DNA from 2 places in the Thalassospira sp. ABL2_045 genome. Region 2 is predicted to be linked to the other one. Evidence: riboswitches for the same ligand, from Rfam matches in the RefSeq annotation. Region 2 holds a riboswitch; the other holds the start of a gene.

What was found. A riboswitch is a leader RNA that binds a small molecule or an ion and turns the genes downstream of it on or off. The one in region 2 is predicted to bind S-adenosylmethionine.
Region 1: linked by a shared signal. The riboswitch ahead of metZ (O-succinylhomoserine sulfhydrylase) and the one ahead of ACXAIA_RS04515 (methionine ABC transporter ATP-binding protein) in region 2 are both predicted to bind S-adenosylmethionine.

What each region holds. Positions count from the first base shown of each region.
Region 1 covers NZ_JBSWYV010000015.1:89,414-99,474, forward strand. The annotation lists gene ACXAIA_RS17995 (ATP-binding protein) at 1-802, opposite strand, end outside; gene ACXAIA_RS18000 (dihydrolipoyl dehydrogenase family protein) at 882-2,309, opposite strand; gene ACXAIA_RS18005 (TVP38/TMEM64 family protein) at 2,302-3,096, opposite strand; SAM riboswitch at 3,323-3,397, shown strand; gene metZ (O-succinylhomoserine sulfhydrylase) at 3,474-4,676, shown strand; gene apaG (Co2+/Mg2+ efflux protein ApaG) at 5,139-5,531, shown strand; gene folE (GTP cyclohydrolase I FolE) at 5,621-6,211, shown strand; gene ACXAIA_RS18025 (c-type cytochrome) at 6,293-6,742, opposite strand; gene ACXAIA_RS18030 (fructosamine kinase family protein) at 6,803-7,663, opposite strand; gene ACXAIA_RS18035 (low molecular weight protein-tyrosine-phosphatase) at 7,689-8,165, opposite strand; gene ACXAIA_RS18040 (helix-turn-helix transcriptional regulator) at 8,389-9,348, shown strand; gene ACXAIA_RS18045 (hypothetical protein) at 9,486-10,061, shown strand, end outside.
Region 2 covers NZ_JBSWYV010000002.1:83,176-93,236, forward strand. The annotation lists gene ACXAIA_RS04485 (ABC-F family ATP-binding cassette domain-containing protein) at 1-1,544, shown strand, start outside; gene ACXAIA_RS04490 (MACPF domain-containing protein) at 1,935-3,596, shown strand; gene ACXAIA_RS04495 (HigA family addiction module antitoxin) at 3,722-4,030, shown strand; gene ACXAIA_RS04500 (diguanylate cyclase domain-containing protein) at 4,116-6,077, opposite strand; gene ACXAIA_RS04505 (MetQ/NlpA family ABC transporter substrate-binding protein) at 6,604-7,404, opposite strand; gene ACXAIA_RS04510 (methionine ABC transporter permease) at 7,493-8,152, opposite strand; partial or broken gene ACXAIA_RS04515 (methionine ABC transporter ATP-binding protein) at 8,234-8,962, opposite strand; SAM riboswitch at 9,028-9,105, opposite strand; gene ACXAIA_RS04520 (DNA polymerase III subunit chi) at 9,248-9,703, opposite strand; gene ACXAIA_RS04525 (leucyl aminopeptidase) at 9,791-10,061, opposite strand, start outside.

The sequences.
Region 1 (10,061 bases), on a different contig from region 2:
CATTGCGCAAATCGTGACTGATCTTGGTGGCTGCCGTGCCAAGGGCGGCAAGGCGGCGGCGCTGATTAAGCATCGCCTGAATGTCTTGCTGCATCATCGCCAGTTCCTGGCGCGCCACACCAATCTCGTCATCACGTTCGCCCGGCGTGATCAGGGCAGCTTTGTCCTGCGGGTCTTCGCGAAAACGAATCATGTCATGGGTCAATGTCCGCATCGGGCGGACCAGCAGACGGTTAAGCGCGAAATAGACCAGGCCTGCGGTAAAGAACGAGATCATCAGCGACAGGCCGAACACCCGCCAGCCGAAATTGCGCATGGCCTCAGTGAGGCGATCTTCGTGAACAAGGACTTCGATCTCGAAATCTGGCGCCATGGATGGCATGCCAACCACGCGCAATACCCGATTTTCGGTCTGGCTAAGGGTTGATAACCCCTCCATCAGCGCCATCGGGATCGAGAAATCTGTCAGCTGAACCTCCTTGTCGACCTTGGCGGGCATGTCATCACGCTGAAGCAGCAATTTGCGATCTTCACGCCGCAGAATGACCGCCTCAATCCCGGCATTGGACAGAAGTTCACGTTCAAGATCATCGGGGATCATCTGATCAGGCGTGGCTTCAAGGGCGAGGGCCGCGAGATAGCCTGAATCAAGATGCGCCTTGAGCCAGTCAATGCGAAAGCGTGCGACAGAGGGGGCAAAAACAAACACCTCTGCCAGCATCACAAAACTTACCGTCAGCACCAGAAGGCGCGCGGAAAGCGATTTGGCCCAGGGGGGCAATTTGAGATGCCGGTTATTCATTTTTGGATGTTAGGCCAATAAGGCGAAAAAAGTACAGCAATACAGATGCTTGTTTTCATGCGCGATCCAGGCAAGCCGGTTATCCGAACTTCAGCAGGAACCGCACCAGATTGCGCGTTTTTTCGCTAAACAGACTGGGCGTGTACCAAGCGCCAGCGACGCGTTTGGACAGTTCACCAAGGGTCGGATAGGGCGCTATCATCCCGGCAATTGCGCCGATCTTCATTTTCTTGCTGATGGCAAGCGACCAGACGCCGATCAGCTCGCCTGCCTGCCGCCCGACAATGGCAGCGCCAAGAATTCGGCCTTTCGGCGTGGTGATGACCTTGATGAAGCCTTCGGTTTCGGCTTCTGCGCGGGCGCGATCGTTTTCCGCGTAGTCCCATGTCACAACGCGGATATCATCGCCGAACTTCTCGCGCGCTGTTGTTTCGGTCAGGCCGACCTGTGCCAGTTCCGGGTTGGTATAGGTTACCCATGGCACGCCACTGTGATCGACCTTGGCCGGAAGGCGGAAAAGCGCGTTACGGATCACGATGCCCGCGTCATACCCCGCCATGTGGGTAAATTGCAGCCCGCCGGTGACATCACCAATCGCAAACACCTTGCGGTTTGAGGTGCGCAGACGGGCATCAACCGAAATACCGCGGTCGCTGTGCTCAATGCCGGCATCTGACAAGCCAAGGTTTTCCACATTGGGTTTGCGGCCGGTTGCCAGCAAAAGGTGGCTGCCTTCAAGGGTGATCTCGATGCCCTGATGTTCGATCACGACCCTGATCTGATCATTTACATCAAGGACTTCCTTGGTTTTGGCACCTTCATAAAGACTGATGCCATCGGCCTTGATGCGGTCACGCACCACAGCCACCAGATCCGGATCATCCTTGGGCAGGATGGTGCCCATTTCAATCACGGTCACCTTTGCGCCGAGCTGTTGATGGGCCTGCGCCATTTCCAAGCCGATAGGGCCGCCACCAATAATGATCAGATGATCCGGGCGGCTACGGTTTTCAAAAATGGTTTCGTTGGTGAAATAGCAAACGCTTTCCAGTCCCGGGATGGGCGGAACAGCCGCGCGCGAACCCGTGGCAATGACAAAGCGTTTGGCCCTGATTGTGGTGTCGTCGGCAACGACTTCGCGCGGGCCGATAAAGCGGGCTTCGGCCTGAATAACGGTGCAGCCGAGGTCTTCGAATCGCTCAACCGAATCATGCGGGGCAATGCCCGCAATGACGGAATGCACATGATCGATTGCGCGGCCAAAATCGACATCGACTTGGCCAGTAGCAACACCAAACCGGGATGCACGGCGCGTATTTTCCGCGGCATGACCGGCCGCCAAAAGCGCCTTGGACGGAACGCAACCTGTATTAAGGCAATCACCCCCCATCTTGCCCTTTTCGATCAGGACAACCTTTGCGCCCATCTGGACCGCACCCGCCGCGACAGACAGACCACCGGAGCCGGCGCCAATCACGCAGATATCGGTATCGATGATTTTACTCATGTGAGTTGGCCCCGCTTTTACGTTGGCGCAGTTTCTTATAGGCGACTGGCAACAGGGCCAGCACGGCCAGTCCAATGATCGGGGTCAGGATACGCGGTTCAAAGATGATGCCAAGATCAGGTGTCTTGCCCTGATCAAACAAGGCACCAAGCCCATCGCCGATAGACGCATAGACAAAGGTGCCCGGAATAATGCCGATCATGGTTCCCAAAACAAAGGAGCGCAATTTGACGCCAAGAAGGGCGGGCACAAGATTGACCAGCCAGAACGGGAAAATCGGGATCAGGCGCAACACCATCAGATAGCTGAATGCGTTTTCAGCAAAGCCTTCTTCCATCTTGCGAACGGCGTTACCGGCCTTGGCCCGCATCAGATCATAAAACGCATAGCGCGCGGCCAGATAAACAATTGTCGCGCCAATGGTGGCCCCGACCACAACATAGGTCGTCGCAAGAGGCGATCCGAACAGAAAGCCACCGGTAATGGTCAGGATCGATCCGATCGGCAGAGACAGCGCGACCGAAACAACATAAAGCCCCATAAAGACCAGAACGCTTGAAACCGGATTGTCGGCAACAAAACCCTGCAACAGGTCGCGGTTTTCACGCAGTGAATCAAATGACAGCACATCAAGGATGCCGCTCGCCCATGCCAGAACCAGCCCGCAAATCAGGATTATCACCGGCAAAAGCTTGCGCCAGAGCGGCTTGGGCGCGCCTTTGGTTTCTGCCGGGAATTCTGGTTTCTGGTCGGACAAGTGTGACACCATTGAACTGGTTTTAGTCATTTATTTCAGGCTCTTGCAAGTCGTGTGTTCGCTACGATGTGCAAATCCCGAAAAACAGGATCGCATTATTTGATCCAACATTAGAGAGAAATTTCAAAACTTGCTTATGAACTGCTTTCACCATTCCGTGAGCTGCGATTGTGTTATCCGATGCGTAAGCGCATCCGGATATGCGCAAAAATCCTGAGGGTGTGGCGCTTGACGTAGGGGAAAACTGGTCGTATCGTCAGCGCATCGTGGGATTTGTCGACCGGCTTGCGGCCACGTAAAAAATCGCTAAAGAGGGGTGTTCTGGCTTCGGCCCTGACCCATTCACGCCGGTCAGGGTTTTTTTGTGTCCGGATCACACCAATATCCGGGCATGTAGGAGCAAGACGATGACGACCGAAAAAAAGGCTTCCGATAACTGGCGCGCGGCGACCCGTTCTGTACGTGGCGGCACAGCGCGCAGCGGCTTTTGCGAGACTTCCGAAGCCATCTTTATGAATTCCGGCTATGTGTATGACACCGCCGCCGAGGCAGAGGCCTCCTTTGATGGCAGTGGCCCGGAACGTTATGTCTATTCCCGTTTTGCCAATCCGACCGTTGGGATGTTCGAAGAGCGCCTTGCCCTGATCGAGGGCGCGCAATATTGCCGTGCGACGGCATCGGGCATGTCAGCGGTGTGGAATGCATTGGCAGCCAGCACCAAGGCTGGTGGTCGTGTGGTTGGATCGCGCGCCTTGTTCGGTTCGTGTGAATTTATCCTGACCACGCTACTGCCGCGGTTCGGGGTTGAAACCGAACTGGTGGATGGCACCGACAAAGACGCATGGGAAAAGGCGCTGTCGAAACCAGCAGACGCGGTTTTCCTTGAAACCCCGTCGAACCCGACGCTTGAGGTTCTTGATATCGCCTTTATCTCCGAGCTGGCGCACAAGGCCGGTGCAAAGGTGATTGTCGATAACGTGTTTGCCACCCCGATCCTGCAAAAGCCGATGGAACTGGGGGCTGATATTGTCGTCTATTCTGCGACCAAACACATCGATGGTCAGGGCCGCTGCCTTGGCGGTGCGATCCTGTTTAACGACAAGGAATGGCATGACGAACACCTGACCACGTTCCTGCGTCATACTGGGCCAAGCATGAGCGCATTCAATGCCTGGGTGCTGCTCAAAGGGCTTGAAACGCTAAGCCTGCGTGTTGATCAGCACATCCGCAATGCAACTGCATTGGCCGAATTCCTTACGGAACAGCCACAGGTGTCACGCGTTCTTTATCCGGGACTGGAAAGTCACCCGCAGCACGAATTGGCAATGCGTCAGATGTCTGGCCGTGGTGGTGGATTGATTGCGATTGAGCTTGCCGGGGGCAAGGCGGCGGCATTTTCGCTGCTTGATAACCTCAAGCTGATTGATATTTCCAACAACCTTGGCGATGCAAAAAGTCTGGCAACCCATCCCTGGACCACGACCCATCAGCGTGTGCCAGCCGAAGACAAGGTTGCGATGGGTATTACCGAAGGCATGCTGCGTCTATCTGTCGGTCTGGAAGATATTGATGACCTCAAGGAAGACCTGTTGGCAGCCCTTGCCGTTTAAAAGCTTGGTACAACAGTAATCCTGACATCGATCTGGCCCGTACATTGTGCGGGCCCTTTCGTATTCGCCCCGATCTTATGCCGGTTTGTTTTGACAGGCGACTGGTAGTTTCGGGACGGATTGTTTAGGGTCAGGACCTATTAATTTGATTGGAATGGCATACGTTATATATGTGGGATCCAAGGAAAAGCCCGCCGAGCGGGTGGGAACCCCGCGCAAGGGGTTTGACGCAGGAGCTTGCAAATATAACGTCTGTCCTGCGGATCGATCAGATTTGCACGGCCTACTTTGTCGCAAAAACTTGAAAGATGTATATCTTCCGGCGTTTTTGCTTCGCGTATCCGAACAAATCTGATCGACCATTCGAACCAAATTAATAGGTCCTGACCCTGCATAAAGGTCCATCAATCGCAATCTTGGCTGATGCAAATTGACTGGAACACCCTTGGCCCGGAGATATGCATGTATTCGACCGTAACCCACGACATCAAGGTATCGGTAAAGCCGATGTTCCTCGAGGACGAATCTGATCCGGAAACCCATCGTTATGTTTGGGCCTATCGTATCGAGATTGAAAATCTTGGATCAAAAACCGTTCAGTTGCTGAACCGTCATTGGCAGATTACGGATTCGCGCGGCGAAACCCAGGAGGTCAAAGGCCCGGGCGTTGTTGGCGAACAGCCTGTTCTGGCGTGCGGTGAAAGTTTCAATTACACAAGTGGCGCGCCATTGACCACGCCAAGCGGCTTCATGGTCGGGACTTTCGAGATGACGGATATGGACGGCAATCATTTTGATATTGCGATTCCGGCCTTTTCGCTCGACAGTCCGCATGGGCAACACACTGTGAACTGATCGGATCAGCCAACAGTATCAGTTAAAGCGGGTCAGGAGCCCCACCAAGGCAGGCGTTAATCCTGCAGAATATGACAAAAGGATTTGGTATGTGCAGCGAACATAACCCGGTGAAGCGTCCGACACGCGAAGAAGCAGAAGAAGCGGTCCGGACACTTCTGCGTTGGGCCGGGGACGATCCCGACCGCGAAGGTCTGCGCGGAACCCCTGATCGTGTGGCACGCTCTTATGGCGAATTCTTTGCTGGCTATCAGCAGGACCCGGCAGAAATCCTGCGCCGGACGTTCGAAGAAACCGACGGCTATGACGAGATGGTCGTTCTGCGCGACATTCGCGTCGAATCCTATTGCGAACATCACATGGTGCCGATCATCGGGGTTGCCCATGTCGCCTATTTGCCGCGCCGCCGTGTTGTCGGTATTTCCAAGCTGGCCCGCGTGGTTGAGGTCTATGCCAAACGCCTGCAGATTCAGGAAAAGATGACGGCACAGGTCGCCAACACCATTCAGGAAGAACTCGATCCGCTTGGTGTTGCGGTGGTGATCGATGCCAACCACCAATGCATGAGTACACGCGGTGTGCACAAAACCGGTGTTTCCATGGTGACCAGCCGGATGCTGGGGGCGTTCCGCGATGATCCGATCACGCGTCGCGAATTCTTTGCCATGATCGGTCGCTAACACCAATCTGATCCTGCCATAGAAAAAGGCCGCAGCAGATGCTGCGGCCTTTTTTCATGAACGATGCCGTTTGCGTTCGAGCTAGTCCTTGAAATCGCTATGGCAGGATTTGCAGGTCCGCATCATCTGACCAAGGGCGGCCTTGAAGTCGTCTTCCGAACCGCCATTGGATGCAACGGTTTTAAGGTGACCGGCCTTGGCATTCAGTTCGTTGGAAAGATCGGTGAATGTTGACCAGTCATCCCAAATGTCAGAAAGGGCTTCGGACGGATGTTCGTTGCTGCCTTCGGGGAAAAGGGCGGTAAAGGTTTCGCCGGAATGGCCTTCAATAATGGCGGCGGATTTTGCGACCTGTTCCGGGTCATATGGTAGGGCACCCTTCATCATCGGCACCATGATTTTGACCTGCTGGCCGATGGCCTTCATGCCATCCATGCGTTCCTTCACCACACCGGTCGCGCCTTCATGGGCGATGGCGGCAATACTGACCGTCATGGTGAGCGCCACAGCGGCTCCAACTAGAATTCTCAACTCTCTCATCCCCTTTTATGTGCGTATTTCTCTCATCAACTCTTAGGCAGTTGTCGGATGCTATTGACCAAATCGGGCAAGGATGTGGTCAACGGAACCGACATAATGTCCCCCAAACAGGCGAACATGAACCAATAGCGGGTAAAGGTTATACAAATCACGGCGTTCCTCAAAGAAGCCGGGCGAAATTGGCAGTATTTCGTTGTAGCGCCCAAAGAATTCTGGTGTCAGATCGCCAAATAACGTCCCGAACGCCAGTTCGATTTCCGGGTCGCCATAATAAATCGCCGGGTCAATCAGGCCTGCCAGCTTGTCGGACTGACACAGGATATTGCCACCCCACAGATCGCCATGCAGCAAGGAGGGCTTGCTGTCTTTTGGTAAATAGCGATCAAGACGCTCAATCAACCGATCAATGCGCGCGGCCATGCTGCCGGGCAGTTTACCCTCGTGCAGTGCCAGTTGTGCCATGTGGTGCAACCGGTGCTCGGCAAAGAAGGTGATCCAGTTTTCTTCAGGGGTATTGGGTTGGGGTAAGCCGCCGATCAGGGTGTCAAACTCAAGTTCGAATGCGGTGGAGGTGACTTGATGCTGGGCGGCGAGTTTTTCTGCCAGATCAAGCTGTACAGATCGGCTCATGCGGTTGTCATTGGCGATATAGGTCATCACCAGGCATGTATCGTCCGCATAAACAACGTCCGGGCAGTTGATCGGCGAATGTGCCCTGAAATAGCGCAGCATATCCGCCTCGATCGCAAGGCCGGCGTCGCTACGATTGCTTTGCTTGATCATCAGTTCGCGGCCATCATCAAGATCAGCCCGCATGACATCAGCAACGCACCCGCCCGAAAGCGGGGTGACGGATCGCAGGGCCGATCCCGTGTGGCGTTTGATCAGATCTGCGAGCGCGGTTTTATCCATGACAATCCCTGGTCATAAACGCGACCTAGACGCCGTGCTTTTCACGAATGTCGGATAGAAGCTTGTTTGATGCTTCCTCGATCATGTCAAAGACATCGACAAATCCGTTGGCACCGCCGTAATACGGGTCCGGCACGCTTTGCCCGGCCAGTGTCGGATGGTAATCAAGAAACAGCTCAATGCGATTTTGATGGGTGTTGGGTGCCTGACGGCGCATATCGCGCAAATGTCCGTGATCCATCGCCAGCACATAATCAAATTGCAGATAGTCATCGGGTTTGATCTTGCGCGATCGGATGTCGCTCAGATCAATGCCACGACTTTTGGCCATTTCGCGGGATCGCGGATCGGGCAATTCGCCAACGTGATAGGCCGACAGGCCGCAGCTATCAACGCGGATGTGATCTTCGAGCCCGGCTTCGCGGACCAGCTTGCGAAAAACACCATCGGCGGTGGGCGAACGACAGATATTGCCGGTACAGACGAAAAGAACCTTGATCACGTTATCAATCCGTATTGTCTGGGAATGTCAGAAGGTGCTTTCAACAGTGACATGGCGACACCTTTCGGGCAATGCCCCGTCATGCAGCTGCGCATGCCGTTAAGTACGGATTCTCGCGAAATCCGGTAAATGTAACAGCTTCGTGACATTTTGGGTTCGGCGCTGACAGTCATATCAATAGTTTGTATGATCGCGCCAAGTTTCATCCTTTTGGCGCGTTTTGATGCAGGAATTTGTCTCTTTTGGTTTGCATGTTGCCCTGATCCGGCAACTGGCATGGTTGCCGCGGGGCTATGACCTTGTGCCGGCTGGCACGGTTGTGACTTCTGCCAAGTTGCGCAGCATCATGCTGGCCCTTGAAGAGGTCAATGGTCCGGCTGTCCTTGTGCGTCTGGGGCGCTATTTGGCGGCCAAGGAACAGGAAGCCATCCTGACCATGTTGCGCCATTCGGCAACGCCTGCGGTGATTGCGGATCGCTGGCGCCGTCTGGAAGGCTATTCTCATGCCCGCGCGCGAAGCGAATTTGCCGTGACCGGGAAATCCATGACCATCCATCGTGGCGTTGTCCGGGGGCAGCCACCCGCACGGGTGGAAAACCTGTTGTTGCTTGGGTTCCTGATCGGCTTGCTTGAGGCAGCCGGGGCAGAAGACATGGACGCGACCATTTTGCCCAGTCACGGGCCGGCCGTCCGCGTCATGCGCAAGGGTCGCATCATCGACAAGCTTGCCTTTTCCGGGCGCGGTTTGCGGTTCCGGATCAACTGGGGCAGTTTCGAACAGGTATCATCATCCTATCCGTTCATGGCCAATATGCCGGGAACCGCTCCTTCGATCGGGGCACAGCGCCCGGTGGTGCAGCAACTTTGCACCGTGCTTGAACATGATATCGGACGCAGCTGGACGATTGACGAAGTGGCGGCTGCACTCGACACATCCGGCCGCACCTTGCAGCGCCGCCTGCAGCAGGCCAACAGCCGGTTCTCCGACCTTTTGCGTCTGGTGCGGGTACGTGAAGCCTGTCGCTTGCTCTATGGCACCAACCTGTCGGTCGGCGAGATCGGCTTTTGGTGCGGTTTTACCGATAATGCCCATTTCTCGCGCGATTTCAGACGTTTGTTATCGATGCCGCCTTCGGTCTATCGCGAAGCCAGCATCGGCCATGCCGGCCTGACACGGGCCTGACCCATCAGATACATTCAGTTTGGCTCTGCCTGGCTTGATCGTGGCATGATTGACCTGCCCGGTTTCCTTGGGTATCAGCAGCGCAATGCATGATCTTAATGTGATCATCGTGCCCCCTTCGCATCCAAGAGGCTGCCATGACCGATTCCGTCCAATCTGCAAACGAGTATTCCGGTTTTCTGCCGCCGCGTTTTCGCAATCGGCCGGATGCAGATGATGTGACGGTCAAGACCTGGGCGGTGGGGGATATGCTAACCGATCACACCAATCCAGAAATACCAGCACCGCTGTCGCTGTTTTTTGATCTGGTGGTCCCGGCGGGGAATCGGGCCAACGCAAACGGCTTTGCCATGCTGTGGCTGGATTGCCATCCGCACGAAGAACCGGGCTGGCGCTTATCCATCGGGCATGTGGGATCGCAAGACAATCTGGAAATGGCGGTGGCCAAACCACTTGCCCGACTGGTGGACGCCATGCCGATGTCGGTTTTCGAATGCGAAGACTGGCATCTGACAAGGCCGCTCTGGCGCAAACGGGCAGAGCCGATGAAGCTTGTTTTCTGGGGCGACTTTGCCAAGCATGCGCGTGCCATTCTGGGTCACAGCGACGGCGCATCCTTCTATCAGCCGCTGGGTGCGGGCCTTCGGGTGGATAATGTTGCGGCCCAGTTGCCGCTGCTGGAAGACATGCTGGGCGATCCGTTCCTGCAAAAC
Region 2 (10,061 bases):
TCGACGCCCACACGGCTGAGGCCCGCGCGGCATCGATCCTGTCCGGTCTTGGTTTTGACGCGGATGCCCAGCAACGCCCCTGTGATGATTTCTCGGGGGGCTGGCGCATGCGTGTCGCCCTGGCCGCGACCCTGTTCCTGCGCCCCGATCTACTGCTACTTGACGAGCCGACCAACCACCTTGATCTCGAAGCCACCATCTGGCTTGAAAACTATCTGATCAATTATCCCGGCACGATCATCCTGATCAGTCACGACCGCGATCTTTTGAACAGGGCTGTCAAAACCATCGCCCATCTGCATGATGGCACGGTGACCCTTTATGGCGGCAACTACGACAAATTCGCCAAAACGCGCCGCGAACAGATGGAGCTGGCTTCCAAGCATTATGAAAAGCAGATCGCCCAGCAAAAGCATCTGCAATCCTTCATCGACCGCTTCCGTGCCAAGGCCAGCAAGGCCAAGCAGGCACAAAGCCGTGTCAAAATGCTTGAAAAGATGGGCCCGGCCATCCCGGTGGTCGAGGATCGTGGCATCAGCTTTGACTTCCCAAGCCCCAAGGAACTGCCGCCGCCCCTGATTAACATTCACGATGGCGATGTCGGCTATGAAGAAGGCAAACCGATCCTGCACAATATCAGCCTGCGCATTGATATGGATGACCGCATCGCGCTTCTGGGTGCCAACGGTAACGGCAAGTCGACACTGGCAAAGCTGCTTTCGGACCGCCTGCAACTGATGTCAGGGGAAAAGGCCGCATCCAGCAAACTGCGCATCGGCTATTTCGCCCAGCACCAGACGGATGAGCTGCGCGGTGATGAAACGCCCTATCAGCACATGGCATCCCTCATGCCCAACGTCATCGAAAGCAAGGTCCGCGCCCAGCTGGGTCGCTTTGCCTTCGAAGGCGATAAGGGCGACACCAAGGTCAAGGACCTCTCGGGTGGTGAAAAGGCGCGCTTGCTGTTTGCCCTGATGACGCTCGATGCCCCGCATATGCTCATCCTCGATGAGCCGACCAACCACCTTGATATCGACAGCCGCGATGCGCTCAACCATGCGCTCAATGCCTATGAAGGTGCTGTGATCATCATCAGCCACGATCCCTATCTGATCGAAGCCTGTGCGGATCGCCTGGTTCTGGTCGCGGATGGCACGGTCAAGGCGTTTGACGGCGACGTTGCCGAATATCGCCAGTACCTTCTGGATCGTGCTCGCATGGAACGTCGCGCGAATAAAGGCGACGATGCGGGCAAACCGGCCAAACGCGACCGCAAGGCCGAACGCCAGCAGGCGGCTGAAAAGCGTAAAGTCGCCGCCCCGGTCAAACGCGAAATCGAAAAGCTTGAAAAACAGATGGAAAAGCTTTCCGAACGCAAAGCCGCCATCGAAGAAAAAATGGCCGACCCGACCCTTTACGAAGACGCCAACGCCCAAAAGCTCTCGGATATCCAGCTCGAACTCGGCAAACTCGAAAACGACCTTGCCATGATCGAACAGAAATGGATGGACAAGCAGGAAGAATATGACGCGATGGTGGCGTGATCCGCCACCGCCCTCTCAAGCACGCCCCTCTCTTGCAAAAACCGTCATCCCCGCGAAAGCGGGGATCCATCTATGCCGTGCCGAAAAACGCCATTTTCACACCCTCTTCCTCGTCATATCCCCGAAGGCCGAAACCCACCTCCGCCGAAAAAGGGGACAGTCCCCTTTTTCTGAATAGCAGCCAAACTTCCCAAAAACTTAGCCCACAAAGAAACTTTACAGGCAAGAGCCCTGCAAAAGTGAGGCTGCATAAAATCACTTTTAACCGCCAACAAATCAACCTTTAGTTAAAATGCATATTTCTAATACAAAAAATCTGAATTATACTCCTAAGCCAAGAACAGCCTCTCATTTTGACACCAATTCAACCGAAAACAGGCGAGGTGCTTCATGGTTAGTCAAGACACAAATCTAAATACTGATATGAATCAAGACGATGAACTAGGCGATTCGGGTTGGGGACCTTCTCGCTTATTTCAAGGTGTCGATGCGTTCACTGAAAAGGCGAAAGGAAATGCCGCCGTTCAAGGTAAAGAAACAACCGGGAATAACAGCGACACCAAAGCTGAGTACAAATTAACGACGTCTATTTCCGAGTTCGAACAGTCAATTGACATATCAGCAGAATTGGCCGTGGCGAACCTGTTGGGAACGTCCTCGCTAAGCGCGAAAGTTCAGTTTGCCAGCGAATTGAAGCTGACCGAAAAAAGCGTTGTAGTGCTCGTAAACTTTTATAAATCCACTAGATATTCAGCAAAGAATATAAAACTTAGCGGTGGCGTGATTCCTCTGCCCTCTCCCGCAAACAAAAAAGATCTTATTAACTTTTTTGACAACTATGGAAACAAGTTTGTATCGCAAATAAGCAAAGGCGGGCAATACATTGCGGCATACGTTTTCCAGTCTACTTCCCGCGAAGAGCAAAACAAGATTGCTGCTGAACTTAATGCGAGCGGCATCACCTCCGGGGCAAAAGTCGACGCCAAAACCACCGCAACCATCGAAACCATCAGAAAACAAACAAACGTATTCAACGAGTTTTCTCAAATATTGATTGGATACCCGGGAATCACCCTACCAACACAACAAGGAGAAATACCAACATTCCTTACAGAAACGCTTCCTCAAGCACCACATGGCGATGCCATTCTCGGCTATTCCTGCGATGATTACTATGAAGTCCCGGGACTAACACGAGACATGTTCAGTCCGATTACCGCCTCATACGACTTATTCAAGAATGAATGTGAGCCAATTTCCCAAAAACTCGTGGCACTAAAATCTGCCGCAAATCGGGTTAAAGAAGTTTATGATACTTATGGCTACACTCTGGATTCCAAGCTGACGGACGCGATAAAAAAAGCGAATACTGCCGAGACAGACCTTCGGAAAGTAGCCGAAGCCATTGCGAAGAACCCGACAAATGACCTGCCAACTCTGCCGGACACATCTATAGTTAAAATCGGACTACCATCAATAAACTTTTCCGGACCCGAATCAAAAACAGCAATAGCGGGAACGTCCACCGGAGGTAACATAATCGCTAATTTCTCACGCAACCAAATATTAGGCGGCGTAGTTTTCGCCGGCGCTCAAGTCAAAGAAACAAATGGCTGTATCATAGAGTTACAATCCTACTATGGTGTGTGGAAAGACAGTGTAATCACGGATGAACACCAAATTGTTCAAGCCAAAGGCGACCCTAACATTACGTGGACCCCTGACACTGTGGACTTTATACCCCCAGGTTATTTTGTAACAAAGCTCAAGGGTTACGCCAGCCCTCCAGACGGAGACCCTTACTGGAGCAACAACGCAGCTGCAGTAGAAATGTGGTTAACCGGTGACGACACATCCCAATCTACCTCACGCGTTGTCGGGAAAGTATCACCCAACAGTGTTGAAGGGGGGACTTGGGAACCCAAAATCGACACCGAAAAAGAAACATACGAGGTCTTTGTCGGTTGGTCTGGCAACTGCGGACTGTTGATTAACCAACTCGGCCCTCAAGTTATGACATTCAGCCCCGCAAAGTGGCATCCGCTCAATTGACGACCGAAAAGGCGAAAAAAAAGGGAGGGGGGGAGCACGGACACGAAATGAGACGGTCCCTTTTCCCGGAATGATGCCGATCTTTATCTTGACAATCACAGTTATCGATGAGGCACCTCATGATCATGACAGCACGAAAACCCGTCAGCGTTGGTGAAATGCTCGTCACCGAGTTCATGGAGCCGATGGAATTGACACAGACCGCCCTGGCAGACGCCATGGGCGTTCCGCGCAAGCATGTGAACGAGCTTTGCAACAACCGTCGCCGGATAACCGTTGATACGGCACTCATTCTGGCCCGTGTTTTTGGTAACAGCGCGGAATTCTGGATCAACACCCAGACCCGCAATGATCTATGGGAAGCCCACAACATCCCGGATCGCCGCAAGCGGATCGAACGCGCCCGCCCGGTCACCTCTCCTGTTGCGGCATAAGCCTGACAGCGACCAAAGCCGCCCGACCTAACGCAAAAAGGACAGTCTCATTGGACTGTCCTTTTTTGTTTGCTCTGCCCTGGAATTATCGCGATCCGTTGGCCTGTTTTTTCTCGGCGCCCTTGCGGAAGCGTTTCTGGCGATACATCTGCTCGTCCGCCAGGGCCAGCAGGGCGGCACTTTCGCGGCTGTCTTTCGGATAGATCGCGTAACCGACACTGGTGCCAACCGTGATGGTCAGGCCACCAAATTCCATCGGGCGCTGCAGGGCGACCTGAATTTTCTGGGCGATCCAGTCCGCTTCCTCATGACTTGCGACTTCTTCGGCGATGACGGCAAACTCGTCGCCGCCAAGACGGGCCACCGTATCGTCGTGGCGCACGGTTTCGCGGATCCGCTCGCCCACCACGCGCAGCACCTTGTCCCCGACTTCGTGACCATGCTGGTCATTGATCGGCTTGAACCCGTCAAGATCGATATACAGCAGCGCGATGGCGTATTCTTCGCTGTCGGCGTGGCCGCAGGCGACGTCAAGCCGGTCTTCAAACAGCAAACGGTTGGGCAATCCGGTCAGGGCATCATGATTGGCCTGACGCCAAAGCGCTTGCGCATTTTCCATATGGCGCGAGATATCCAGCCCCATTTCGACATAATGCACCGCCCCCTCTTCCGGGTCGGCAATCGCACTGATCACGACGTTGGAATAGAAGAACTTGCCATCCTTGCGCCGGTTGCGCACCTCGCCCTCCCAGGTGCCGCTTGCGCGCGCCGACATCAGGATATCATCAAGCTCTTCGGTGTTTTCGCGCTCGGCCCGGACAAAGGCCAATGGCTTGCCAACAGCTTCGTTGGGCAGATAGCCGGTCATGGCGGTAAAGCCCGGATTGACCTTGCGAATGATGCCGTCCGGATCCGTGATCACCACACTGTTTTTCGACACTTCGAGCACACGTTCGGACAACCGCGCCCCGAAACTTGCCACCAGTTGCCGGCGCCGGGTCCAGGAATACGCCGCACTGCCAATCGCGATCAGCAAGATCACCGCAACACTGACAACCGTCAGCATGTTGCGATCCGGGCTCAGCAAAGCCTGATATTGTTCATCCGGCAGGCGCGCGCCGATAAACAGGTTCAGGCGACTGGTCAGGGCAATGTCATTTTCCAGAATGACAGAAATCTTCTGTCCGAAATCCCCGCGCAGCAACAGGTCGGATACCTCAATCCGGGCGACCGTGTAAAAGCCCTGATCGGTGACAAAGCTTGTTTCGCCCGCTTGCATGCGGTCCCAGGCCGGGGCAAATCGATCAGCCAATAGAGCCGGTGTACCAATCAGATCGCTGGCCCAGTTTTCCCCCGGCTCGCCGCCGATAATCCAGTTGCCCTCCTCGTCCGTGACAAAGGCATGTGCGCCATCGCGTTCAAGCGGCCCGATCACTTCGGCCAGCATCGGACTTGCGCGCAGGTTCAAAACCAAAACACCCTGACGGTCGCCAAGGCGATCAAAGACCGGGGATGCCAGCCGGATGACCGGCTTGATCGGTTGTTCGATCTCGCCAAATTCGCGGTTCAGATCAATGCCCGACATGTAAAACGTGCCGCGCGGGGCGCTTGCGGCCAGCTTGAAATAGGATCGGTCTGCCTTGTTCTGCAATTCACCCGCGGGCACGGTATAGGGAATGCCACTGCCGTAATTGACCCGCACCACTTCTTGCCCGTCATGATCAAGATAGCGGATCTGGTCATAAATCCCGCGGCGCAAGGCAAACAGCTCATACTCGCTGGCAAGCTGCGCCCTGTCGGTACGCCCGTCTATGACCGCGTCAAGCTGGGTGCTCTCGGACAGGATCAGCAGATCAGACACCACCACATTGATGCGCTCGCGCATGATGGCAATCGATTTATCCAGCGCAAAGGATTGGTCATCGGCGATCTGCTTGCCCCGGACATTCGCCCGCTCCCAGGCCAGCAACCCGATGACGAGCAGGAACACCGCACTAAGCGGCACAAAACAGGCAAGGAAGGATTTCAGATGACCGAATTTGATCATGGTGCTTTTGGCTTTTCGCTCTTGGGCTTTGGGGCTCTCGCGTTTTTGGGCCCCTGATCGTCGCAAGGATGCGATCCTGTGCACATAGCGCGGGCTGCCAGCAGATCACATATTATGCGGTCGTATGATCCCATACATGCGTTTCCTCCCAGCATTTACAAGACACCGCCTGAAATTTTTCAAATTTTATTATTTTAAATCATATTATTATCATATTTTCATTTATTATAACTATTCCAATAAATGCAAAGAGATTAGCCTATACGTCTTATTAAAATGCTTCAGGGTCCCCTTGGCGTCATCTGACTGCGTCATACCACCCACGGCACCTGCGCCCCAAAACCCGGCACGCCTCCCCGCCTAAATCACACCACCGAAAATCCCACGATCAAATCCGGACGTGCACGCCGGGCGAACACATTCCTCATACAATTTGATTTGCGCGGTTTTGGCACATCGCCATAAAAAAATCCCGCGGGGCGCAAACCCCACGGGATTTTTCATTTATTTTGAATAATCGGCCCGATTATTCAGGAAGTTTGAATACCGGCAGGACCGAGCCTTCATACTTGGTTTCGATGAATTTGCGGACCGCATCATCGTGATAGGATTCAACCAGCGTTTTGACCCACGGCTCATCCTTGCGCGCCGTCTGGGTGACGATCACGTTGGCATACGGGCTGTCATTGCCTTCGATTGCAATCGAATCCTTGATCGGGTTCAGACCGGCTTCGAGCGCATAGTTGGTGTTAATCGCCGACGCATCCAGATCATCAAGCGAACGCGGCAGCTGGGCCGCATCGAGCTCTACAAAGCTGATATCCTTGGGATTTTCGATGACGTCAAGCGGGCTGACGACAAGACCAACCGCCGGATCAACCTTGATCAGACCATGGGACTGCAACACCAGAAGCGCACGGCCGCCATTGGTCGGATCGTTCGGAATGCCGACTTCGGCACCTTCGGGCAGCTCATCAAGGCTTTTGATTTTGTTGGAATAAATGCCCATCGGGGTCAGGATGTTGTACCCAACCACCGACAGCTCATAACCACGGTCCTTGATCTGGTTATCCAAATACGGCACATGCTGGAAACTGTTGGCATCGAGATCGCCATCATCAAGCGCCTGGTTCGGGATAACATAGTCCGAGAAGCTGACCAGTTCGATGTCCAGGCCCTTGGTGGCAGCCACCTTGACGACTTCTTCCATGACTTCTTCATGCGCACCCGGGGTGACGCCGATCTTGATCGCGTCATTGGCCAGTGCCTGGCCGGTCAGGGCCGATGCGAGGACGGCAGCCGCCGTCAGTTTAAAGAAAAACCGCATTGTAAAACTCCTTGTTTTCTTTTGGGTTTGTGCGGGAATTTGGCGAATGTGAGCAACCCTCACATTCGGATTTTGTTCGATGAAAGGCTCAGATATTCCGCTTGTCGGCCTTGCGCGCCAGATAGTCGCCAAAGCTTTGCACCGCTTGCACGACAACGATCAGGGTGATGACAACGGCTGCCATCACATCCGGGCGGAAGCGCTGATAGCCATAGCGAATACCAAGATCACCAAGACCGCCGGCACCAACGGCCCCCACCATGGCGGAATAGCCAATCAGGGTGACCGCCGTCAGGGTCAGACCGTGAATGATGCCAGGCAGTGCTTCGGGCAGAAGAACCTTGGTCACGACCTGCACCGGGCGGGCCCCCATGGCCTGGGCCGCTTCGATCAAGCCGCCATCCACTTCGCGCATCGCCCCTTCGATGATCCGGGCAATGAACGGAATGGCAGCAACCGTCAGCGGCACAATCGCCGCTGAGGTGCCTATCGAGGTGCCGACGACAAAGCGGGTAAAGGGAATGATCGCAACTGCGAGAATGATGAAGGGCACGGAACGCGTCGCATTGACCAGCGGGCCAAACAGGCGCTGAAACCACAGCGCTTCAAACAGCTCACCCCGGCCAGAGGTCGCCAGCAACACGCCCAGCGGCAAGCCAAACACGGTGGCAATACCAAGCGAAACCGCGACCATATAGATGGTTTCCCAGGTCGCCTGCAGCAGAATGGGTGCAAGGGTTGAAAACATGACTTAGCCCTCCTGCCCGGCTGCAACGCCGGTGTTGTTATCGCTGTCCGATCCGGCGCGGAAATCCATGAATTCATCGGCCAGAAGGGACTGCGTGGTTGCGTGCTTGGGATCGGCAAAAATACCCTCCACGCCGCCTTCTTCGACGATTACACCGCCATCCATCACCGCGACACGGTCACAGAGCGCTTTGACCACCGCCATTTCATGGGTGATCACGACCATGGTCAGTCCGAGGCGTTTGTTGATGTCCTTAAGCAGCGTCAGGATCTGACGGGTGGTTTCCGGATCAAGGGCCGAGGTGACCTCGTCACAAAGCAAAACCTTGGGGTTCGATGACAGCGCGCGTGCAATACCGACACGCTGTTTTTGGCCCCCGGAAAGCTCAGCCGGATAGCGGTCGCGCTTTTCTTCCAAGCCCACAAGCGGCAACAGCGGATCAACCGCCTTGGCAATCTCGGCCTTGCTGGCACCGGCCAGTTCAAGCGGCAGTGCAATATTGTCATAGACCGTGCGCGAAGACAGAAGGTTGAAGTGCTGGAACACCATGCCAAGCTGACGGCGGAACAGCGGCAAATCACGTTTGGACAGGGTCGTGACATTGGTGCCATCGACCGTCACCGTCCCGGATGTCGGGTGTTCAAGCAGGTTGATGCAGCGGATCAGCGTGGATTTGCCCGCGCCGGAACGGCCAATGACGCCAACGATTTCGCCTGCTGCAATATCGAGATTGATGCCGCGCAATGCGATATGTTCGTCGCTGCCACGCCGGGCCGCATAAGTTTTATGGACGTTCGAGAGCCGGATCATGGGTCTCAACCTTTCCGTAGATACAAAAAAACCGCCGCGGCTTAACCGAGGCGGTCGTACATACGGAGCATATACGCCCTCTCGCTTTAGCCGCATTTTTAACGCGCCCGCAAGCTGAGGAGCAAATCGGCGCGATCAATGAGTCCTGTGTATCTGACTAGACGTCATTCTTCAACAGGTAAAATCATGCAATCTACGCATGGCATATATGAAATCGCCATATATTACAGAGTTTTATGTGTTTAATGAGAGTGACGCGCTGTCCAGCAAGCAACCAAAACGCAATCAGCTTTCGGCCTTTTTCTCCCACGCGCCTTGCGGGGTTTGTTGCCAGTAGGACAGTTTGTGTCCGGCGTCTTTCCAGTCTTTCCAGCGCGTACGGGCTTCTGCCACCGCATCGCGGTCGCGGTCATCAAACAGCATGATGACGCGTTCATACTCGCTGACCTTCTCGCTCATGGCGCGGTCGGCCAGGAACAGGAATTGGGCCCCGTTGGGATTTTCATCCTCGTCGGTCAGCCAGACCGGCTGCATTTCGGCGTCGCCATCGGATTTCGACCCATGGGGCAACCAGCTTGCCGGGTCATAGGTCCAAAGCAGGGTATTGATGGCCTCGATCCGTTGGTCATTGCCGGTCATCACCACGGCACGCTTTTCGCGCTCCAGCGTTTTGGAGAGCAATGTGGGCAAGGCCCGTTCCAGCGGCATGCTGGTGAGATGGTAAAACCAGATATCAGCCATAAGGCGGTTTTATCCCGAACATGAAAATGGGGCAAGGTGATCAACACCCTGCCCCACAAATTCCATCCCAGCGCGGTGCGCGCGGGCTTAGTTTTCGTAGTTATCGGCAACAAAGCGATCAAGCAGACGCACGCCAAAGCCGGTCGCGCCCTTCGGCGTGACTTCCTTGTCGGACGTTGACCAGGCCATGGCGGCGATATCAAGATGCGCCCATGGGCGATCCTTGGTGATAAAGCGCTTGAGGAACTGGGCAGCCGTGATCGAGCCCGCCGCACGACCGCCGACATTTTTCATGTCGGCAATGTCGGATTTAAGCTGCTTGTCATAGCCAGATCCCAGCGGCAGACGCCAGACGGTT